DNA from 2 places in the Kitasatospora sp. NPDC029367 genome. Region 1 is predicted to be linked to the other one. Evidence: riboswitches for the same ligand, from Rfam matches in the RefSeq annotation. Region 1 holds a riboswitch; the other holds the start of a gene.
What was found. A riboswitch is a leader RNA that binds a small molecule or an ion and turns the genes downstream of it on or off. The one in region 1 is predicted to bind cobalamin.
Positions count from the first base shown of each region.

Region 1 (7,079 bases):
GCTCAGCACCAGCCGGACGTACCGGCCCTCGCTGGGCAGCCAGTAGCGCTTGCGCTGGATGTTGGGGTCGAAGCGGCGCGGGGTGCGGCGGTGCGAGTGCGAGATCGCGTTGCCGAAGCCGGGCCGGCGACCGGTGAGCTGGCAGTGGGCGGACATGGGTGCTCCCTGTCGTCCGGGAATGGGCAGGACGGAGGTCACGTTACACCAGATGAAAATGACTTCCATTTCGGTGTACGGTTCCGATCCAGCCCCGCGGACCCCGCACCACGAGACCCCGGGACCCGAAGCCCACGAGCCCGCGACCCCAGGAGGACGCCCGATGGCCCGCAACGAACTGCGCCCCGTGATCAAGCTCCGCTCCACCGCCGGCACCGGCTACACCTACGTGACCCGCAAGAACCGGCGGAACGACCCGGACCGGATGGTCCTGCGCAAGTACGACCCGGTCGTGGGCCGGCACGTCGACTTCCGCGAAGAGCGCTGACCGCACGAACCCCCTCGGAGGAGCCCCACCATGCAGCCCGGAATCCACCCCGCCTACCGCCCGGTCGTCTTCCGCGACAAGGTCGGCGGCCTCGCCTTCCTCACCCGCTCGACGGCCACCAGCGACCGCACCGTCGAGTGGGAGGACGGCAAGACCTACCCGGTGATCGACGTCGAGATCTCCTCGGCGAGCCACCCCTTCTACACCGGCCAGTCCCGGGTGCTCGACACCGCCGGCCGGGTCGAGCAGTTCCGCCGCCGCTACGGCGACCGGCACTGACGACGGAACGCGAACGGCGCCTCCCCCGGCTCGGGGAGGCGCCGTTCGCGACGTACGGGGACGGCGCGACGTACAGGGACGGACTCAGCGTGGCGGCGGCACGGACACCACCATGGTCAGCCGCAGCTCCCGCTCCCCCGCGTTGCGGTAGACGTGCGCGAAGGAGGCGTCGAAGGAGACCGTGCTCCCGACCGGCACGGTGTGCTCGCGCTCGCCGTGCAGCAGGGTCAGCTCGCCCTCGACGACCCGGAGGATCTCCACCGTCCCGGCCGGGTGCGGCTCGGAGGAGTACTCCTCACCGGGCGCCATCCGCCACTCCCACAGCTCCAGCGGCCCGGGCGCCTCGATCCCGTGCAGCAGGGTGCCGGTCCCGCCGGCCGGCCCGTTCCAGAGCGGGACGGCCTGGTCGCCGGGCACGATCCGGACGTCCGGGCCCTCCTCGTAGTCGAGCAGGGTGGCGATCGAGACGCCGAGCGCGTCGCCGAGCCGGACCACGGTGGCCACGCTCGGATTGGTGCGGCCCTGCTCGATCTGGACGATCATGCCCCGGCTCACCCCGGACCGGGCGGCGAGGGCGTCCAGGGTGTGGCCGCGCTCGGTGCGCAGTCGCTTGAGGTTCCGGGCGAGGGCCCTGGAGACCAGGTCGGGGTCCGGCACGCGGGCAGTCCTCCGGTGTCTCACCGTACGAGAAGTACAGAATAGTGTTCGGCCGAGTTCAGTTTTGTGCACTACGCTGCCGTTCCGGCAACAAGTCCATCCGACTGTACTTCGGAGTGCATTGTGCTGTCCTCGATCCCCCACGCCTCGATCCCCTGCGCCTCGGCCCCCCGGGCCTCGACCCCGCACGCCGTGAGCCCCGGGGCGCTCCGGTGACCGCCCTGCTCGCCCTCGCCGCCAGCCTGCTCACCGGCCTCGGCGACTTCGGCGGCGGCATCCTCACCCGCCGACTGCCCGCACTCGCCGTCGTGGTCGTCTCCCAGGCCACGGCCGCCGCCGTGCTGCTGCTCGCGGTGCTGGCCACCGGCGGCTGGGCCGACGCCTCCCCGGCCCTCTGGTACGCCGTCGCCGCCGGGGTGATCGGCCCGTTCGCGATGCTCGCCTTCTACCGGGCGCTCGCCCTCGGCCCGATGGGCGTGGTCTCCCCGCTGGCCACCGTGGGCGTCGCCGTCCCGGTCGGCCTCGGGCTCGCGCTCGGCGAGCGCCCCGGCCCGGCGCAGCTGGCCGGGATCGCGGTGGCGGTGGCCGGCGTGGTGCTGGCCGGCGGGCCCGAACGCGGCGGACCGGCCGCCGCCCGTACCGCCCTGCTGCTCACCCTGGCCGCCGCCTTCGGGTTCGGCGCCAACATGTCCCTGCTCGCCCAGGCCTCGGCCGGCGGCGGGCTGCTGCTGGTGCTGTGCGTCCAGCGGCTGGTCAACATCGCGGTCGGCGGCGCCGCGCTGCTGTACTCGCTGCGTGGCGTGTACTCGCTGCGTGGCGCCGCCGACGGCGGACTGCTGCCCGGGCTGCGCTCCCGGCTGCCGCTGCTCACCGCCGTGGGGCTGCTCGACGTGGCCGGCAACGCCGCCTACGCGTCGGCCTCGCACGGCGGCTCGGCGGCGGTGGCCGCCGTGCTGGCCTCGCTCTACCCGGTGGTCACCGCGCTGCTGGCGCGCGGGGTGTTGAAGGAGCGGCTGCGCCCGGTCCAGGTGGTCGGCGCCGGGCTCGCCGTGGCGGGCACGCTGCTGCTCGCGGCGGCGTGACCCCGACCGCTACTGCTGCTGCTGCGCGGGCGTCCAGCGCTTCTCGACACCCGCCAGCTTCCAGTACCCGATGGCGATCGCCCACACCACCACGAACAGCCCGGCGATCGCGTAGCCGACGTTGTCCAGCGAGATGTCCGCGATGAACCCGGTCACCGGGTCGGTCAGGTCGAGCTTCTCGTGCAGCACGCCGACCAGCTCGATGGTGCCGATGATGAAGGCCACCGCGATCGACAGCCCGGTGATGGTCAGGTTGTAGTACACCTTGCGCACCGGGTTGGAGAAGGCCCACTGGTACGCGAAGTTCATGAACGTCCCGTCCAGGGTGTCGAACAGGCTCATCCCGGCCGCGAACAGCAGCGGCAGGCAGACGATCGCGTACCAGGGCAGCCCGGCCGCCGCGCCCGAACCGGCCATCACCATCAGGGTGACCTCGGTCGCGGTGTCGAAGCCCAGGCCCAGCACCATGCCGACCGGGAACATCTGCCCGGGCCGGGTGATCGAGCGGGTCGCCCGGTTCAGGATCCGGGCCATGAAGCCGCGCGAGTCGAGGTGCGCCTCCAGCTCCGACTCGTCGAACTGCCCGGCCCGCATCGAGCGGAACACCTTGAGGATGCCGAGCAGCGCCGCCAGGTTGAGCGCGCCGATCAGGTAGAGGAAGGCGCCGGAGGCCGTGGTGCCGACCACCCCGAGCCACTTGTGGGTGGCCGAGTCGTCGTCCATCAGGGTGTTCGCCAGCTGGGCGCCGCCCGCCACCAGGGCGGCCATGATGACCACCATCGAGGAGTGCCCGAGGGCGAACCAGAACCCGACCGAGACCGGCCGCTTGCCGTCCGCCATCAGCTTGCGGGTGGTGTTGTCGATCACCGCGATGTGGTCGGCGTCGAAGGCGTGCCGCATGCCGAGGGTGTAGGCGGTGATGCCCAGGCCCACCCCGAAGACCTGGGTGCCGACGGCGTAGTTGTGCGGCGCGACCAGGAAGATGAGGGTCCCGAAGGCCACCACGTGCATGGCCAGGATCACCCCCATCAGCCCGGCGGTACGGACGGTGTCCTCGCGCTTCCACCGGAAGGTGGGCAGTACGGAGGGGGCGGGGTCCGCCTCGGCGGGCGCGGCGGTTTCGGGCAGGGTCATCTTCGGATCACGCTCCAGCACCTCGTGGAATGACTTCGTGAGATGCCGTGGCCGGTCTCCTGGCTTACGGGGCTCCCGGACCCGCCTTCCCAGGCGCACGAAGCGCCCAGTGGCATGTGGGTCCGGACTTCTCTCCCCCGATCACAGTGGCGAGGGCCGCTCCGGAGCAGGACCTGTCGAAGGTCCGTCACCGGTATTCCCGAGCACCACGGCGGGGAACACCGTAGGGGCAGGACCGCACCCTCGCAAGGTTGCGCACCTGTGCAGGTGTCCAGGATCACAGGTCGTGAGCTGCCAGAATGTCCGCATGCATCTCGTACCGGCCGACCGCGCGGGCCACCGCACCATCGACGGACACCGGGTCTGCGAAGCCATCGCCGCCATCGGTGACACCGAGCACGTCCGGTCCTGGGCCGAGCGGTTCTCCCTGCTCGCCGACCCCGGACGGCTCGCCCTGCTGCTCGCCCTCCACCGGGCCGGCCCGCTCGCCGTCAGCGACCTGGCGGTCGCCACCGGCATGCGCGACCCGGCCGTCTCCCAGGCCCTGCGGCTGCTCCGCACCGCGGGAGTGGTCACCGGAGACAAGGACGGACGCGTGGTGCGCTACCGGCTCGTGGACGACGCCATGCGCCCCCTGCTCGACGAGTGCGCCGCCGCCGACCACGAGGAGCCCGCCGCGGCGGCGGGCTGACCGACACTCGGCAAACCACGCCGGGGGCGCGGGGGGATGAGTACGATCTTCGTGTGCTGATTCGCCTCCGGCCTCGGCCTTGGCCCGACGACTCACGCTGGGATTCCCGACCGGTCACGGCGCGCGTCCTCGCCGTCGCCCGCACGCTCACCTCGGCCACCCGGGTTCTCGACGTGCTCATGCTGCTGCGTGGTCAGGACGGCATCAGGTTCTACATCACCGTCAACCCCGGCTCGGAGTTCGCCACCGGACTCGACGACTACCTCCGCACCCTGCCCGGCAACATCACCGTGATGCCCTGGAAGGAGGCCGTCCGCTACGAGTTCGACCTTGCTGTCGCCTGCGCCGTCCACGCCTCCATGCACCGGCTGCACGCGCCGCTCGTCGTCCTCCCGCACGGCGCCGGGTACAACCGGCTGGTCACCGAGTCCACCGGCGACCCGGTCAGCGCCGCCGGCCTGTCCCGGCGGGAACTCACCTACCGGCGGCGGGTGTTCCCCAGCGTCGTCGGCCTCACCCACTCCGAACAGTTCGGCCGGCTGGCGGACTGGTGTCCCGAGGCCCTCCCCCGCGCCCGGGAGGTCGGCGACCTCTGTCACGACCGGATGCAGCACAGCGCGGACTCCCGGGACCGCTACCGCGCCGCGCTCGGCGCCGTCGACGGACGGCGCCTGGTCGTGGTCAACTCCACCTGGAGCGAACACTCGTTATTCGCCCACGCCCTCGACCTCCCGTCGTCTCTCATCGCCCAGCTCCCGGCCGACGAGTACACCGTGGCGGTGATCCTGCACCCCAACATCTGGGCCAAGCACGACCCGGAGGCGATCCTCGCCGCCGCCACCCGCTCCGGCCTGCGGCTCATCCCGCCGCACCAGGGCTGGCAGGCCACCGTCGTCGCCGCCGACTGCCTGATCGGCGACCACGGCTCGGTCTCCTTCTACGGTGCGGCCCTGCGGCACCCGACCCTGCTCGTCACCACCGGCGCCGCCGAACTGGACCCGCGGTCCCCCACCTACGCCTTCGGCCAGGCCGCGCCCGCGCTCGATCCGCACAGCGACCTGCTGGCCCAGATCGAACAGGCCATGGCGAAGCACGATCCGGCCTCACTGCAGTCGATCACCGACCGCTCGCTCGGCCGACGCGGTCGTTCCGGCGAGCTCCTGGCCACCCTGCTGCACGACTTCCTGCCGGCCGTCGACCGGCCGGCCAAGGCCCCGGACCTGCCGCCCTACCCGGCACCCGTCCCGCTACCCGCCGAGTCGCCGACGGCCTACGACGTCGAGGGCGAATGCCGGGGCAGCGAGGTCAGCCTCCGCCGGTTCCCGATCGTCGTCCCCGAGCGCCACCGCCCCCGAGGCTTCCACGTCGCGAGTACCGAGGAACCCGTCCGAGAACTGAAGTTCACGGCGGAGGTCCTGGCCCGCACCACGATCCGGGCCGAACGGCCCGCCGAACACTGGCTCGCCGAGGCCTCGGCCGACTGGCCGAGCGCCGCCGTGCTGGTGGCCGCCCTCGGTGAGGCCCGCCACCTGGTCCGCTTGCCCGACGGCCTGCTCCTGGAGGCACAGGCCGAGGAAGCCTGGGGCACCACCGAGCCGCTCCTGGACCCGCTTCTGCTGGGCTCCGCGCTCGTCCTGTGGCTCGCCGACGGCGGCGAGCCGGCCCTGCTGCCCGACCACGGCCTCACCATCCGCACCGGCACCCACCTGACCCGGGTGGCCTTCACGGCACGACCGGCCTAGACGCGCCTAGGCCTCCGACTCTCCCAGCCAAGCCCGGCTGCGTGCCGCGAGCGTGGCATCCCCGAGCTCCTCCGCGAGCGAGAGCAGCAGTCGGTGCGCCTCCCGCTCCTTGGCGAGCTGGCCGAGCTGCGCCGCACGTCGCACGCACTCCTCCGCGCACCGGACGGCCGCCTCCAGGTCCCCCAGGTCTCGGTACGCACGGGCCCGCACCAGCGGCAGCCGCATCAGCATCGGCTCGTCCTCGGTGCGCTCGGCGGTCACCGCCGCCTCGTCCAGCACACCGATCGCCTCACCCGCCCGCCCGGCCGCGATCAGGGCCTGGGCGATGTTGTAGTCCTGCACGACCTCGCCGTGCGGATCGCCCTCGTTGGCCTCCCTGGCCAGGGCGAACCGCTCCACCGCACGCTCCGGACGCCCGTCGGCCAGGCAGAGCAGACCGTCGGTCTCGTACAGCACGCCGCTCAGCCGCGGCTCGTCGACGAGCGGCAGGATCTCCGACGCCATCGCCACCTGCTCGACGGCCAGCGGGTACTCCTTCAACTCGTAATGAGCCCGCGCGAGTTGGTTGCGCATACGGATCACCGCGTCCGGGCGGTTGTCCCACTGCGCCGACTCCACGCCGAGCCGGTGGGTCTCGATCCAGTCGCCGTAGTTCTTGTCGCTGTGGTACAGGGCCCAGAGCGACTCGCACAGCCGCCACACCTCGCCGTGCCAACCCTGCTCCGCCGCCGCCCGAACGACCTCCCGCAGATCGGCCCGCTCGGCCCGCAGCCACCCGAGTGCGCTCTTCTTGTCGGTGAACCCGGGCAGCCCCGCACCGCTGCGCTCCTGGAGCCGGAGACGGTCCCCGAGCACCAGGGTGTCCGCCAACGCGGCCCGGCCACGGAAGTACCCGACGGTCCGGGCCAGCAGGTCGAGGCGCTCGGGCAGTTCGCGGGCGCACCCACGCGCGTGCAGCCGGACCAGGTCGTGAGCGCGGAAGCGCCGCCCCGGGCCGTCGTCGACGACAT
Region 1 covers NZ_JBVHYH010000030.1:3,090-10,168, reverse strand. Annotated here, with positions in the region: gene rpmB (50S ribosomal protein L28) at 1-156, opposite strand, end outside; gene rpmG (50S ribosomal protein L33) at 320-484, shown strand; gene ACZ4W5_RS18425 (type B 50S ribosomal protein L31) at 515-763, shown strand; gene ACZ4W5_RS18420 (helix-turn-helix domain-containing protein) at 848-1,420, opposite strand; gene ACZ4W5_RS18415 (EamA family transporter) at 1,633-2,502, shown strand; gene nicT (Nickel transporter NicT) at 2,512-3,636, opposite strand; cobalamin riboswitch at 3,669-3,862, opposite strand; gene ACZ4W5_RS18405 (ArsR/SmtB family transcription factor) at 3,944-4,327, shown strand; gene ACZ4W5_RS18400 (hypothetical protein) at 4,507-6,069, shown strand; gene ACZ4W5_RS18395 (regulator) at 6,076-7,079, opposite strand, start outside.

Region 2 (7,079 bases), on a different contig from region 1:
GGCAGCGGGCCCAGCTCGCCCTCGGCCACGGTGTCGGTGAAGGCCAGGCCGAGCGCCGAGGTCGGATCGCCCAGGTACACGCGCGGAGTGAAACGGACCTCCGTGCCGGGCGTCAGCGTGCCCCGGTCCGCCCGGACCAGGCGCCGGGTGACGCCCTGCGCGTCACTGTGCAGGACCTCCTCCACCACGGCATGCCCGCCGTCCGCCCACTCCACCGCCCAGCGGCCGGGCCGCAGGCTCTCCGGGCGCCGGCTGAACGTCACCCGCCCCGCCGCCAGGCTCTGCACCAGCACCGGCCCCGAACCCTGGCCGCCGGCGGTTGGGCCCGCACCCGGACGGACCATCCGCTCGGAAGCCCGACGGCCGACGACCAGGACGGCGGCCCCGGCGGCGGCTCCGGTGGCGGCCGCCACGACGGCTGCGGTTCTCCAACGCATATCGATCCCCGCTCTGTTCACGGACCTGGACGGTGTTCGAGGACCAGTCCACAAGGGGCCTGGCGGGGCGGCCACTGGGCTGGGCCGTCTGGGGGCCGGGGGCCGCTGCGCGGGGCTTTGGTTGGGGGGTGGGCTCTCGGGAGGGTGGGTTGGTCCGGGGGCGGTTCCGGGGGTGGGCGCTCCGGGGGCTGGATGATTTTCAGACCGCCGACCCTCATCGAGGGGTGCTGGGCGCCGTTGGCGGTCTGAAAATCACCCGTCACGCCCCCTTCCGCACCCACCCCCTCCACCGCCCCCTCCCGCAGCGCGTCCCTCTCGCCTGGGTCGGGTGGGGGGAGGGGGGTGGTGGGGGTGGGTGGGTGAGTGCGGGTAGGTGGGTGGGGGTGGGGGTGGGGGGTGGCGTGTGTGTGGGGGGGTTGGTGTTTGTGGGGTGGTGTGGTCAGACGGGGATGGTGGGGTGGTGGGTGCTGAGGAGGTGCCAGAAGCGGGGGGTGAGGGGTGGGGTGGGGGTGGTGGGGTGGGTGGTGGTGCCCCAGTGGGAGGGGATGTGGTGTTCCTGGTGGAGGACGGGGAGGACGGCGGCGAGGTCGGGTTCGGGGACGGGGACGAGGTGGGCGATCGGGCGGAGGTGGGGTTGCCAGCGGCCGGCCACGCATTGGCGGAGCAGGGTGTCGAGGGCCTCGCGGCGGCCGGTGGCTTCGATCAGTTCGGTGAGGCGCAGACCGAGGACCTGGGCGAGGGCGTGGGTCTGGTCGGGGTCGCCGTCCCAGTGGCCGGTCAGTTCGGCCTGGCGGTAGGTGGGGAGGGGGATGCCGACCCGTTCGGCGACGGTCTCCGGGGGGAGTTCCCGGGCGAGGCGGTGGTCGCGCAGGGTGACCGGGGGGCCGGGCATCAGGGCGGCGGCCGGGCACCAGAGGGCGCGGGCGAGGGCGATGAACTCGGTCTCGCCGGGGCGCAGCACGCCGTCCTCCCAGGCGAGGACGTGGCCGGGGAGCAGTCGGACGCCGTGTGCGGCCATGCCCTCGGCGACCTGCTCGGGGGTCAGCCCTAGGCCGGTTCGGTGGGCCCGGGCGGCCTCCGGTGAGAACGGCACCGGGGTGGGGGCGGCGGCGGGGGGCTTTCTGCGGCGCATGGCCGAACCGTAGGCGTGGCTCGCGGCGCGGCCCCAGCCGCCGAACGCACGAAGCGGGGGCGCCGGGCCCGTCGTGGGGCTGGGCGATCGCACAGGGCGGGGGCGGGCGTGTCGTGTGACCAACCCCTCCGTGACCTCGGTTGACTCCCGGTTCGGGCGCGTGATGGGATCCTGGGGCCAAACGGAGGCATGGAGAGGAAGCCGGTGCGAGTCCGGCGCGGTCCCGCCACTGTCACCGGGGAGCACGCTCGGAAAGTGCCACGGCGGCCCGTCAGGGGCCGCTGGAAGGCCCGGGGGTGCGTCGGACCCGGAAGCCAGGAGACTCTCGCCCCCGGTACGTCGATCCAGGGCGCGGACCCTGAGTGAGGACACCCACGCGATGCAGGCTGCCCCGCCCGGTTGGATTCCCAGCCTTTCGTTGTTGTGCGCCCGCTGACCCGGGCCGCCGCCTTCGGCCTGGGCGCGCTCGCGGGCTACGCCGCCGACGCCCGGTACGCCGACCCGCGCCGCGGGCACCCCGTCGCCCTGTTCGGCACGGCCGCGGGGCGGCTGGAGCGGCGGCTGTGGCGCGACGGCCGGGCGGCCGGTGCCGGGTACACCGCGGTGTGCGTGGGTGCGGTGGCGGCCGGCGCGCTCGCTCTGGACCGTACGGTCGGGCGCCGTCCGCTGGGCCGGGCCGCGTTAGCGGCGGGGGCGACCTGGACGGTGCTCGGTGGCACCTCGCTGACCCGGGAGGCCCGCACCATCGGACGCTCGCTGGCCGTCGGCGATCTGACGGCGGCCCGGGAGCGGCTGCCGCACCTGTGCGGGCGGGATCCGAGTGCGCTGGACGGGCAGCAGATCGCCCGGGCGGTGGTCGAGTCGGTGGCGGAGAACACGGCGGATGCCGTGGTGAACGCGCTGGTCTGGGGCGCTTTGGCCGGTACGCCGGGGCTGTTGGCCTTCCGTGCGGTGAACACCCTGGACGCCATGGTGGGCCATCGCTCGCCCCGCTACGCCCGCTTCGGTTGGGCCTCGGCCCGGCTGGACGACGTGGCGGGCTGGCCGGGTGCCCGGCTGACGGCCCTGCTGACGGTGGCCGCCGCGCCCGAGCCCCGGACCGCCTGGCGGGTCTGGCGCCGGGACGGTTCCGCGCACCCGAGCCCGAACGCGGGCCAGGCCGAGTCGGCCTTCGCGGGGGCGGTCGGGGTCCGGCTGGGCGGGACGTTGCAGTACGGGGAGCGGGTGGAGCACCGGCCGGTCCTGGGTGCGGAGTTGCGGCCGGTGACGGTGGACGACATCGAGCGGGCCTGCACGCTGTCCCGGCGGGTGGGCGCGCTGGCGCTGGGTACGACGGTCGCGGGGCACGTCCTGCTGCGGATGCTGATGAGGAAGAAGGGTGGGGCATGAGCGAGCGCAGCGAGTTCATCATCGGAGGGTGCGCGTTGTGCGGGGCGGGCGAATGAGCGAGCGCAGCGAGTTCATCATCGGAAGGTGCGCGTTGTGCGAAGCGCCTGCCGAGCGTAGCGAGGCGGGCGCATGAGCAACGCACTGTTGGTCGCGGGGACGACCTCGGACGCGGGCAAGAGCGTGGTGACGGCCGGGATCTGCCGTTGGCTGGCCCGGCAGGGTGTGCGGGTGGCCCCGTTCAAGGCGCAGAACATGTCGCTGAACTCCTTCGTCACCGCCGACGGCGCCGAGATCGGCCGTGCCCAGGCGATGCAGGCGCAGGCCGCCCGGGTGGAGCCGGAGGCGGCGATGAACCCGGTGCTGCTCAAGCCGGGCGCGGACGGCCGCAGCCAGGTAGTGCTGCTCGGCAGGCCGGTGGCCGAGGTGGGCGCGCTGGACTACCGGGAGCGCAAGCCCGTCCTGCTGGAACGGGCGCTGGAGTGTCTGGCCGATCTGCGCGCCCGCTACGACGTGGTGGTGTGCGAGGGCGCCGGCTCCCCCGCCGAGATCAACCTGCGGGACCGGGACATCGCCAACATGGGGCTGGCCACGGCCGCCGCGCTGCCGGTGGTGGTGGTCGGGGACATCGACCGGGGCGGGGTGTTCGCGGCGATGTACGGGACGCTGGCGCTGCTGTCGGCGGAGGACCAGCGGCACGTGGCCGGCTGGTTCGTCAACAAGTTCCGCGGCGACGCCCGGCTGCTGGCGCCCGGGCTGGAGATGCTGCACGAGCTGACCGGCCGTCCGGTGCTGGGCACGCTGCCGATGCTGCCGGGCCTGTGGCTGGACGCCGAGGACTCGCTGGACCTGTCCACCGTGGTGGACCGGGTGGACGGGCGCGGGCCGCTGGGGGCGGACGTGCTGCGGGTCGCCGTGGTGCGCTTCCCGCGGCTGTCGAACTTCACCGACCTGGACGCGCTGGCCCAGGAGCCGGGCGTGCTGGTGCGCTGGGCGACCCGGCCGGAGGAGCTGGCCGACGCCGACCTGGTGGTGCTGCCCGGCACCCGGGCGACGGTGGCGGACCTCGCCTGGCTGCGCGAGCGCGGCCTGGAGCCGGCGCTCAGGGCGCGGGCGGCGGCCGGGCGGCCGGTGCTCGGGGTGTGCGGCGGCTACCAGATGCTGGCGCACTCGATCGAGGACGAGGTGGAGTCGAAGGCGGGTCTCGTCGAGGGGCTCGGGCTGCTGCCGACCCGAGTGCGCTTCGGTGTCGAGAAGGTGCTGGCGCGGCCGGTCGGCGAGGCGTACGGGCAGCGGGTCGAGGGGTACGAGATCCACCACGGGGTGGTGGACGTCGAGGGGGGTGTGCCCTTCCTGGACGGCTGTCGGGTCGGCTCGGTCTGGGGCACCACCTGGCACGGCGCGCTGGAGAACGACGGCTTCCGCCGTGAACTCCTGCGCGAGGTCGCCGACTTGGCGGGGCGGGCGTTCGTGCCGGCACCGGACACCTCGTTCGCCGAGGCGCGCGAGGCCCGGCTGGACCGGCTGGGCGACCTGATCGAGGAGCACGCGGACACCGACGCGCTGTGGAAGCTGATCGAGGGCGGGGTGCCGGCGGCCGGATCGCTGCCGTTCCTCCTGCCCGGAGCACCTGGGAGTGACGCATGAGTGAGGTCCGCTATCCGTTCACCGCGATCGTCGGGATGGCCGACCTGCGGCTCGGGCTGCTGCTGAACGCGGTCTCCCCGGCCGTGGGCGGCGTGCTGGTGCGCGGCGAGAAGGGCACCGCGAAGTCGACCATGGTGCGCGCGCTGGCCGGGCTGCTGCCCGCCATCGCCGTCGTGGACGGCTGCCGGTTCGCCTGCGACCCGGCCGGGCCGGACCCGCAGTGCCCGGACGGGCCGCACGCCGCCGTCGGGAGTCACGAACGGCCGTCCCAGCTGGTCGAGTTGCCGGTCGGTGTGGCCGAGGACCGGATCGTCGGCTCGCTCGACCTGGAGCGCGCGCTGGCCGAGGGCGTCAAGGCGTACGAGCCCGGACTGCTCGCCAAGGCGCACCGCGGGGTGCTGTACATCGACGAGGTGAACCTGCTCCAGGACCACGTGGTGGACCTGCTGCTGGACGCCGCCGCGATGGGCCGCTCCTACGTCGAGCGCGAGGGCGTGTCGGTGCGGCACGCGGCGCGGTTCCTGCTGGTCGGCACCATGAACCCGGAGGAGGGCGAGCTGCGGCCGCAGCTGCTCGACCGCTTCGGCCTGACCGTCGAGATCGCCGCCACCCGGGAGCCGGCCGAGCGCGCCGAGGTGGTCCGGCGCCGGCTCGCCTACGACGCCGATCCGGCCGGTTTCGCGGCGCGGTTCGCGGCGGAGGAGCGGGAGCTCGCCGAACACATCACCGCGGCACGGGAGTTGCTCCCGAAGGTCGAGCTGACGGATGTGGCGCTGCGTCAGATCACTGCGGTGTGCGCCGCGTTCGAGGTGGACGGGCTGCGCGCGGACATCGTGATGGCCCGCACCGCGGTCGCGCTGGCCGCCTGGGCCGGGCGGACGGAGGTGCTGGAGGAGGACGTCCGCAAGGCCGCCCAGCTGGCCCTGCCGCACCGGCGCCGGCGCAACCCCTTCGACGCCCCCGGGCTGGACGAGGAGCAGCTGGACCGCACCCTGGAGGAGCACGCCCAGCCGGAGGAGCCGGAGCCGGAGGACGACGGGCCGGAGGGTGACGGGGACGGCCCGGACGGCGGCGGTGACGGTGGCCCGGGGGGCGGCGGTCCCGACGGTGGCGGTGCGCCCGAGCCGGCCGACGGCGGCGCTCCGGAGGCGTTCGCTCCCGAGGACGCCGAGGCGCCCGAGCCGCAGCCCGTACCGGCCCAACACCCCTCCCCCGCACGGGAGTCGGCCCCGGTCGCGGCCGGGGACCCGTACCGGACGCGGCTGTTCACCGTGCAGGGCACCGGCCACGGCGCCCAGGGCCGCCGCTCCCCCGCCGAGACCACCGGCGGGCACACCGTCCGGGCCCGCCGCCCGCAGGGCACGCTGAGCCGGCTGCACCTGACCGCGACCCTCCAGGCCGCCGCGCCGCACCAGGTGGCGCGCGGGCGGGCCGGCCGGGCGCTGGTGCTGCACAAGGACGACTTCCGCGAACAGGTGCGCCAGGGACGGGAGTCCAACCTGGTGCTGTTCGTGGTGGACGCCTCCGGGTCGATGGCCGCCCGGCAGCGGATGACCGCCGTCAAGGGCGCGGTGCTGTCGCTGCTGATGGACGCCTACCAGCGCCGGGACAAGATCGGCATGATCACCTTCCGCGGCGCGGACGCCGAACTGGCGCTGCCGCCCACTTCCTCGGTGGAGGTCGGCGCCGCCCGGCTGGAGACGCTACCCACCGGCGGGCGCACCCCGCTGGCGGCCGGCCTGCTGCGCGCCCACGAGGTGCTGCGGGTCGAGCGGCTGCGCGACCCGAACCGGCGCCCGCTGCTGGTCGTGGTGACCGACGGCCGGGCCACCGGCGGGCGGGACGCGCTCGCCCGCTCCCAGCGGGCGGCCACCCTGTTCGCCGCCCAGGGCACCGCGAGCGTGGTGCTGGACTGCGAGTCCGGGCCGGTCCGGCTGGGCCTGGCCCGCACCCTGGCCGGGCTGCTCGGCGGCAGCGCCGTCAGTCTGGACGAGCTGCGCGCGGAGGGCGTGGCCTCGCTCGTCCGCGCGAACCGTTCGACCACTTCGATCCGAAAGGCGGCCTGAGCCGACATGCCCAAGGGTGTCCCCGAGAGCGTTCCCGACGACGGTCTGACTACCCGTCAGCGCCGTACCCAGCCGATCACCGCCGTGCACACCGGCCCCGGGAAGGGCAAGTCCACGGCCGCCTTCGGCATGGCGCTGCGGGCCTGGAACCAGGGCTGGTCGGTCGGGGTGTTCCAGTTCGTGAAGTCCGCCAAGTGGAAGGTCGGCGAGGAGAACGCGCTGCGCGTGCTCGGCGCCTCCGGCGAGGGCGGCACCGTCGACTGGCACAAGATGGGCTCCGGCTGGTCCTGGATCCAGCGCTCCGCCGAGCAGGAGATGACCAGCGAGGAGGCGGCCAAGGAGGGCTGGGAGCAGGTCAAGCGCGACCTCGCCGCCGAGACCTACCGCTTCTACGTGCTGGACGAGTTCACC
Region 2 covers NZ_JBVHYH010000006.1:116,191-123,269, reverse strand. Annotated here, with positions in the region: gene ACZ4W5_RS06140 (alpha/beta hydrolase family protein) at 1-437, opposite strand, end outside; gene ACZ4W5_RS06135 (helix-turn-helix domain-containing protein) at 877-1,569, opposite strand; cobalamin riboswitch at 1,765-1,893, shown strand; gene ACZ4W5_RS06130 (cobalamin biosynthesis protein) at 1,993-2,958, shown strand; gene ACZ4W5_RS06125 (cobyric acid synthase) at 3,088-4,602, shown strand; gene ACZ4W5_RS06120 (putative cobaltochelatase) at 4,599-6,668, shown strand; gene cobO (cob(I)yrinic acid a,c-diamide adenosyltransferase) at 6,675-7,079, shown strand, end outside.
Region 2: another riboswitch for cobalamin. It lies ahead of ACZ4W5_RS06130 (cobalamin biosynthesis protein); the one in region 1 lies ahead of nicT (Nickel transporter NicT).